4 regions of the Oceanobacillus timonensis genome follow, and region 1 is predicted to be linked to each of the others. Evidence: riboswitches for the same ligand, from Rfam matches in the RefSeq annotation. Region 1 holds a riboswitch; each other region holds the start of a gene.
What was found. A riboswitch is a leader RNA that binds a small molecule or an ion and turns the genes downstream of it on or off. The one in region 1 is predicted to bind S-adenosylmethionine.
Positions count from the first base shown of each region.

Region 2: linked by a shared signal. The riboswitch ahead of B7E05_RS10520 (methionine biosynthesis PLP-dependent protein) and the one ahead of B7E05_RS02560 (O-acetylhomoserine aminocarboxypropyltransferase/cysteine synthase family protein) in region 1 are both predicted to bind S-adenosylmethionine.
Region 3: linked by a shared signal. The riboswitch ahead of B7E05_RS18145 (YfcC family protein) and the one ahead of B7E05_RS02560 (O-acetylhomoserine aminocarboxypropyltransferase/cysteine synthase family protein) in region 1 are both predicted to bind S-adenosylmethionine.
Region 4: linked by a shared signal. The riboswitch ahead of B7E05_RS08885 (5-methyltetrahydropteroyltriglutamate--homocysteine S-methyltransferase) and the one ahead of B7E05_RS02560 (O-acetylhomoserine aminocarboxypropyltransferase/cysteine synthase family protein) in region 1 are both predicted to bind S-adenosylmethionine.

Region 1 covers NZ_LT800497.1:454,911-457,115, forward strand. The annotation lists gene B7E05_RS02560 (O-acetylhomoserine aminocarboxypropyltransferase/cysteine synthase family protein) at 1-1,446, opposite strand, end outside; SAM riboswitch class I at 1,539-1,637, opposite strand; gene rarD (EamA family transporter RarD) at 1,788-2,205, opposite strand, start outside.
Region 2 covers NZ_LT800497.1:2,161,422-2,163,626, reverse strand. The annotation lists gene B7E05_RS10525 (hypothetical protein) at 1-418, opposite strand, end outside; SAM riboswitch class I at 687-791, shown strand; gene B7E05_RS10520 (methionine biosynthesis PLP-dependent protein) at 919-2,025, shown strand; gene spx (transcriptional regulator Spx) at 2,128-2,205, opposite strand, start outside.
Region 3 covers NZ_LT800497.1:3,689,300-3,691,504, forward strand. The annotation lists gene B7E05_RS18145 (YfcC family protein) at 1-858, opposite strand, end outside; SAM riboswitch class I at 1,004-1,116, opposite strand; gene B7E05_RS18150 (NAD(P)/FAD-dependent oxidoreductase) at 1,245-2,205, opposite strand, start outside.
Region 4 covers NZ_LT800497.1:1,817,580-1,819,784, reverse strand. The annotation lists gene B7E05_RS08885 (5-methyltetrahydropteroyltriglutamate--homocysteine S-methyltransferase) at 22-1,137, opposite strand; SAM riboswitch class I at 1,241-1,343, opposite strand; gene B7E05_RS08880 (TcaA 3rd/4th domain-containing protein) at 1,608-2,205, opposite strand, start outside.

The DNA.
Region 1 (2,205 bases):
CGGAATAACCTCATAACCCAATTTATATAGAGGTACAATGTCTTCATCCGCGATACCAATAGTAACAATCCGTTTCTTACGGACGCCTTCGCTGCGGTCAAATGGAGATTGCAACAAATTTTGTACCGCTATTTCTTCAGCAGATTGTTGATTTCCCAGTGATTTTCCTGTTGCTTTATCAATGGCTTGATCCAAGTCAGCTACTATATCATCGAATGCTTCCAGACCGACTGATAAACGGACCAATTCCTCTGGTGTTCCGCTTTTTTTCAATTCCTCAGCTGTTAGCTGCTGGTGCGTTGTAGAAGCAGGGTTAATAATCAGTGATTTGGCATCCCCGACATTGGCAACATGAGACCAGAGCTCTACATTATCAATTAAAGTACGGCCTGCATCACGGCCGCCTTCAATCCCAAACGTAATAACGGAACCAAAGCCGCCTTTTAAATATTTTTTAGCAAGCTGGTGGGATGGGTGTGACTCTAACCCTGGGTAGTTAATCCATTCTACTGCAGGATGTTTTTCCAGATAAGCGGCCAGTTTTTCCGCATTTTCATTATGCTGCTTGATTCGTAGATGCAATGTTTCCAATCCTTGCAGTAATAAAAAGGCGCTTTGCGGACTGAGTGCAGGGCCAATATCACGTAATAACTGAACACGCAATTTCGTAATAAAAGCGGCTGGTCCCAAATCCGCATATTTTAAGCCGTTATAGCTTTCATCCGGCTCAATAAAGTCAGGGAATTTCTCATTGTTCCAGTCAAATCTGCCGCTGTCTACAACAATACCGCCAATCGTTGTACCATGTCCGCCGATCCATTTTGTGGCAGAGTGAACGACAATATCTGCGCCCCAAGTCAGCGGTTTGGCAACATAAGGTGCAAATGTATTATCTATAATTAAAGGAATGCCATGATGATGCGCAATATCAGCCACTGTTTCGACATCAAAGATATATAGACTCGGATTGGTGATGATTTCACCAAAGATAGCTTTGGTTTTATCCGTAATCGCAGCTTCAATAGCTTCTGGATCAGTACCGTCTACAAATTTCACATCGATTCCATATCGAGGAAGCGTGTTGGCAAATAAATTATACGTTCCGCCGTACAGATTGCTGTCTGTAATAATTTCGTCTCCAGCGCGTGTAATATTTAAGATGGTCATCGTAATGGCAGCCATTCCCGAGGATACGCCTAAAGCACCGACACCGTCTTCTAATTGCGCTATCCGCTGCTCCAGCACATCTACCGTCGGATTCATCATGCGGGTATAGATGTTTCCTGGTTCAGCTAATCCGAATAAGTTTTGTGCATGTTCTGTGTCACGGAATACATAAGAAGTCGTTTGATAGATAGGGACTGCACGGGCTCCGGTAGCAGGGTCCGGAACTTGTCCTCCGTGTAATAAAATCGTTTCGTCCTGCTGTAAGCGGTTATTTGACATTGTATTTCCTCCCTTTTTTTGAACACACTTTTCAATGAAAAAAGAGCGCCCTTCTAAAATGAAGAGAGCTCTTATAAGTGACTTTGAACTCTCTCTTATCTTTCAGATGATGTATCTGTAGGATGTAGCACCTGATGCTTCAAGTTGCCGGGCTTCTTAGGGCCTATTCCCTCCACCGCTCTTTATAAGAGATTCTGCTAAATATTTTGAAATTACTAGCGAGTATATAGTTTTACAGATTAAAAGTCAAGTATTTTACTAGGAATTGAAATAGGAAGGTTCCTTTTCAAGAAACCTTCCTATTCCTGCTTGATCATTTGAGCTAATAAAACGGGCTGAAGCTATGCGGTTGCCTTCTTCTTTCCTTTTTTGCGCGGCGTATCCCGATAAATACTTACCATATAGATAACAAGCGCAAACCAGATCAGTGCAAAGGTAATCATATGGTGCACGGTGAACGTCTCATTATATAGAAACACGCCCAGGAAGAACATAATTGTCGGAGCGACGTATTGCAAAAAACCAACCATTGCCAATGGTATTCGTTTAGCACCTGCAGCAAATAACAGTAAAGGCACTGCAGTAACGATACCTGCTCCTATGAGCAAAAGATTGTCCGGTGCAAACAAAGGAGAAAAAGTAAATGATCCTTCCGATGGGATAAAGATTAAATATAGTAGAGCAATGGGTGCAACCACGAGTGTTTCAATCGTCAATCCGTACATGGCGTGCAGGTTGACCGTCTTTTTAATCAGTCCG
Region 2 (2,205 bases), 1.7 Mb from region 1:
CTTTATTCGTTATTTGGTAAGCGGATGTTTCCTCCGAAGCCGAATTATTTCTTTCCTGCGTTTCTGGTTTCTGATTCGTATGTGTTTCTGTTTCCGTTTCGATTACTCTCTCTTGCGGGGAATTGTTCTCAGTCTGTGCTTCTTCTGCTTCATTGCCTTCTTGCTGCGAGCTATTACGATTGTCTAATTGAACCGTTTGATAAATTTGTTCATTATCTCCTAATAACCGGTCATTCCAAGAAGTAGTGAAAAGCTCGACACTTTCTCCATTCTGCCCGTCTCCGCCATCTGTATCTTCTGTATTTACTTCCATGGAATATTCCACAGAATGATTGTCTTTATAAATACCCATACCAATAATGACAATACATCCTGTTAACAAAGAAATGTTAACCAGTAACAATTTTTTTCTGCGCATATATCTTCTTCCTTTTTTTAAAAGATTATTATTCTGTCACGTGCGTTTTACTTTACTATTTCAACCATTACATATACGTATAACTATAAATTCGTCACATCCATTGTAATCTTCATCAAAGCCCATTTCAAATACTTTTCGGATTTTTTATATACAAATCATTGCTCAACATGATGGTAGCCTGCTTTCCGGTTTGATTAAAAAATAATTTAAAGCTTGATTTTTTTGCTTCTCTCTTGTAAAGTAAACGTAATTATAAATATGTTAATTCTTATCCAGAGAGACGGAGGGACTGGCCCGCAGATGTCTCAGCAACCGGCTTATGATAGCAAGGTGCTAATTCCAGAAGGGGGCTTCCCTTTAAAGATAAGAGATGTGGATGATTTTGATATTACACCCTTCTTATCTCTGGATAAGAAGGGTTTTTTATTGATTTAACAGAAAATACATAGGGAATAGCAAATTCTCATGCAAGCTTTTCTTATGGAGGAGGAAAAATAATGAAGAAATTAGAAACTGCATTGGTACAATTAGGAAACAAAACGGACAAACGAACAGGGGCGATAAACCTGCCAATCCATTTGTCAACAGCTTATCAGCATCAAGAGATTGGTCACTCCACCGGTTTTGATTATACCCGCACGAAAAACCCGACCAGATCCGTACTGGAAGATGGATTTGCGAAATTAGAAGAAGGAGACGCCGCTTTCGCCTGCAGTTCCGGGATGGCCGCCATTCAATTAATCCTTTCTTCTTTATTCCAAGTAGGTGACCATCTTATTGCGACAAAAGATATCTATGGAGGAACGTATCGTATTTTTGACCATTATGAAAGAGCATATCATGTTTCTGTAACGTATGATGAATGTCAGGATGTATTGGAAACGGAACGATGTATTAACGAAAATACAAAAGCTATCTTCTTGGAAACACCTACAAACCCGTTACTTCAAGAGGTAGATATTGAAAAATATGCAGAGCTGGCAAAAAAATATAACTTGCTGCTTATTGTGGATAATACGTTCTTAACACCGTACTTACAACAACCTCTTACACTTGGAGCAGATATTGTCGTACACAGCGCAACTAAATATATCGGAGGTCATAACGATGTACTGGCGGGTCTTGTAGTGACAAAAACGCCGGAATTATCCGAGAAAATATTTGAAATGCATAACGCTTCCGGTGCTACGTTATCTCCTTCAGACAGCTGGCTCCTTGTCCGCGGCTTAAAAACACTTGCACTCCGTATGCAGCGTCATGAAGAAAATGCGAAGCAGCTGGCAGCATATTTAGAAGAACACCCGGCAGTCAGCCAAGTTTTTTACCCTAATAGGGGCGGTATGCTTTCCTTTTGCTTAGAAGACGCCAATCTGGTAAAGTCTTTTTTAGCTAATCTGGATATCATTGTATTTGCTGAAAGCTTAGGCGGTGTGGAAAGTTTTATTACGTATCCTACCACGCAGACACATGCGGATATGCCGGAAGAGGAAAGAATCCAGCGAGGAATCGGCGACGATTTGCTCCGTTTCTCTGTAGGTGTGGAAGATGTAGATGATTTAAAAGCAGACATTGAGCAGGCGTTACAAGTTATTAGTAACGTATAATATATCATAACACCAAAAATAAAAAAGAGACAGATTAGCTGTCTCTTTTTTATGTTATATTGTCATTTTATATTCCCGGATTTAAGGTTCATTTAAGGTTGGTCACCCTTTTATTAACCCTAAATCTACTTTCCACTGCGACCATTGCAGCTGTCTTGTTTTCCGAGGTAAAAATTGACG
Region 3 (2,205 bases), 3.2 Mb from region 1:
TTCATTAATATACCAGTCATTCATAAATATTCCTGTCAGCATCAAAACAAATCCTGCAATCACCACAAGCAGCATTGCTATATCCTTTTTACGCATCCGATAGGATTCAAGCGGCTGACTCAGTTTCATATCCTGTGTATCAATACCATGTGCCAAACTATGTTTCTGATCCTGTAATATCTTTTTAAAATATCGAATATTATAATAGGCTAATAAAGATAAAACGACAATCACCAGGATACTTCTTAAAACCCACCCTGAATATAGCGGCATTTCTGCTATTCGATGTCCTACCCCTAGTGTATAGGGGTTGAATGGAGAAAGACCAAATCCGACAAGTACTCCTCCTATTCCAATACCCGCACCGAGTACAGCATCACCGCCTATGGAAACACTTAATAAAACAGCGATTGGAATAAGGGCAATATTATTTTCAAGCCCGACAAACATTCCAAAAAATCCGTACACAAATGTCATAATAGCAACAATAAGGAAACGTCTTTTTAATCCGACTTTGCGAACCAGTGTACCAACTGTGTTTTCAAGCATTCCCGTTTTTTCCAAAAGGCCGAACATCATGGCTGCCGCAAAGGTTATAAAGACGATATCAGCCATTTCCCGGAATCCTTCAGGGATTGCAGTAAATAAATCCATAATACCAACTGGATTATTCTCTACATATTCAAATGAATCAGGAACTGTTCGATTTGTCCCATCAATGGTTTCCCGTTCATACGATCCAGATGGAATAATATAAGTTAAAATAGCTGCAGCAACAACAATAAAAAATAACAACGCCAGCGGATGCGGAATGCGGTCCAATAATTTTTTCTTTTCTTTATCGTGATTCTTCTTCATATTTATGCTCCTCTTGCTTTTAAGTATGTATGTTTGCTATTTCTAACACTTTCCGAAATCTATCCTCCTTGTTATTTACCAAATCTTTTTGATGCATCTATTAAAAACAGCCTCTTTCCACAGGAAAAAGGCTGTTTTTACATTCGCCTTATCTCCCAAAATAAACATGCATTATTTTGCAGGAATTGGCACCTTTTCTTTTCATAAAGAGGTTGCCGGACGTCATTGGGCCTGTCCCTCAGTCGCTCTGGATAAGTATATATTATAAGATTGTAATGTTACTTTAATGGGGAAATTGTATACTCGCTAAACCATTTTGTCAATGTAAGAAAGCAATTTTAACGGCTAGTTTATTATCCTTTTTAAATGAAAGACATTTCCTTACACTATACTTCCCCGGTAAATCCAGCATAATTTGTAGAGAATAAATGCTTCACGGGATCTTCCGGGTCAGCGATTTTTTTCGCATGATTAACAGCAATTGGTCCTTCATTAAATGCCCCGGCAATTAATCCAAGCTTATCTGGATAATGTGCAATATCACCGATAGCAAATACGCCTTCCACAGATGTCTGCATGCTGGAATCAACCGCAATCATGCCATCTATCATTTCCAATCCCCATGTGGTGATTGGCTCGAGGTTAATTTGAAATCCATGGTTAACAACTAATCGGTCGACCTCTATCTCCTTCTCCTTTGTTTCGTCCTCTAAATGGGTAAGTATCACCTTTTCAACTTGCCCGTCCGTTCCATGCAATGCTTTTATTTCATATGGTGTCATTATATCCACACGGGAGTTTTTCAATTTGGTCACACTGCTTTCCAGCCCTTTAAACTGGTTACGGCGATGAATGAGCGTGACACTTTTGGCGATGTTTTCAAGTTCTAACGCCCAGTCCACCGCGCTATTACCACCGCCAGAAATAAGAACATGTTTATCATAATAATCCGCCAGCTTTCTGACTGTATAATGTAAGCTTTTCTCTTCGTAATAGACCGCTTCTGGATGATCCAGCTTCACGGAATGCAATGTTCCAAAACCGGTTGCCAGTATAACTGTTTTTGAATAATGCATATTTCCGTTGCTGCTCAGAAGTTGAAAATGGCCATCTTCCATTCGCTCCATATCCACAACTTGTTCGCCTAACACCACTTCCGGATCAAATGTCATTGCCTGTTCCACAAGCTGTTCCGTTACTTCTTCTCCGGTAGCATGTGCAATTCCACCGATATCACGGATCACTTTTTCCGGGTAAAAATAAGGCACTTTTCCGCCGAGATAAGGAAGATATTCTATAATTTTTGTCTTCATTTCCCGCATTCCGCTATAGAAAGCTGAAAATAAA
Region 4 (2,205 bases), 1.4 Mb from region 1:
AATCTCCTTTGCTCATCACCCTTATTTCCAAACATCTTCCGCAATTCGAACAACATGCCGGATTTTTTCCCATTGCTGTGCTTCACTCAACAAATTTCCTTCCTCTGTGGAAGCAAATCCGCATTGAGGGCTGAGACAAAGCTGGTTCAATGGTACATAGTCCGCAGCTTCTGCAATCCTTGCCTTCACAGCTTCCGGATCTTCCAGTTCGCTGAATTTCGACGTAATCAGACCCAGCACAATATATAAGTCATCACGGTTCACATGACGAAGTGGTTCAAATCCGCCCGAACGGTCATCATCAAACTCCAGGAACAGACCATCAACTTGCAAGCTGCCAAAAATTGTTTCTGACACTGCTTCATAACCCCCGCTTGACATATAGGTAGATTGAAAATTCCCCCGGCAAATATGCATCGTTACCAGCATATCATCCGGTCTGTTTGCTATGGATTCATTGATTGCTCTTGCGCATAATTTTGCTGTTTTCTCCGGATCTCTCCCTTTTTCAATCAGAGAATTTCTGCCTTCCTCTGAGAAAAAAGTGGCCCAAGAAGTGTCGTCCAGCTGTAAGTAGCGGCAGCCTTCATCATATAATGCCTGAATCACCCCTTGATAAGCAGTGATCAAATCATCAATAATCGCTTCATCATTTTCATAGACTCCGTCTTCGAAATCCGCCCGGAAAAAGAGCATATTCGGACTTGGAATTGCAAATTTCGCCACTGCATCTCCAGCAATACCATGCAGGAATTTATAATGCTCGATCATATAATGATTACTGAAGCCAATTTGATCTGTTACTTTAATACCCCGTTTTTTCGTTTCAACTCCAGTGAACTGCAAACCTTGTTCTGCCGTATAACCTTCCACGCCATCTAAGCCTTCCAGAAAATCAAAATGCCACCAGGCACGGCGAAACTCGCCATCTGTCACTGATTGAAGCCCGGCTTCTTTCTGCTGTTCTACCAGTTTCGTAATTTCCTCATCCTCAATTTGACGCAATTGTTCTTGGCTAATCTCTCCCTTTGCCTTTTGCGTACGTGCATCTTTCAAGCGCTTTGGACGGAGAAAGCTTCCTACATGATCTGCTCTGAATGGAGCACGTGTATGTTTCGTTTCTGCTGCTGTTGTCATTAAAATACCCCTTCCTCATTCTCTTTCTCTACTGCATTCATTCAATAATCCAATTAAAAAACCCCTTCTGATAAAAGAAGAGGTTAAATATGATAAAAATCTCTTCTTATCTACAAGCAAAAATGCTCCTGGAATTAGCACAGTACAAATCAGCGTCTGCTGCTAAGGCTTCAACGGGCCAGTCCCTCCGCCTTTCTGGATAAGAATATATGGAATTATACGAATAATTATGATTTACTTTACATGGAAGCGATGCATTCGTCAAGGAGATTACTAAAATTTAGGCAATTTGCTGTAATATATTTTCAACAACATTTTGTAAAATTGAAATGGTAGATGTAGAATTCTTATTGCCTACGCTTTGAACAAAGATAAGATAGCACCATTATCCTACTATAATACATATTTCTTTTCTGATTTATCAATCAAAGAAGCACTCATTCCAATATGGAACAAGTGCTTCTAACCATTTAGAGTTCTGTTTCAACAACATCGTCTCCGGCCATCGTATCATCATTACCGGTTATACTATAATCCTCACCTTCCTCTGAAACAATCCATTTCTCTTCATCTTCCAAATATTCTAAAGTAAGGCTTTTATCAAGGTATTCTTCTTCTGGATCATCGTCACGATATTGATTATTTTCTGTATATTCTCGATGAATCTCTACCGGTAATGTTACATAATGGCGACCTCCAGAACCGAGTTCATATGAAGTCTGTCCAAAGTCAATTCTTGTCCCCAATATTTCTCCCTCATAAGACGTATCTATACTTGAATTGGTTGCACTCTTTAATGTATCATTGAGCGATTCTCGTAAATCATCCGATACATCATCTGTTAATTCATCAATATCTAAGTTAACCAGTGCAGCCATATGAGTTTCGTAATAGTTATTTATCTGTTCTGTAACTGCATCTCGGTTTTCTTCACTTGTTAGTACACCTGGCGTTATGTCATACTCTGTTTCTTCATCAACTGTAAATTCTTCACTTTGTGCTTCTCCCCACGGAAACTCTGCAACACCTTGCAGTGTATTTTCTTCACTGATAGGTCCGAAAGATACC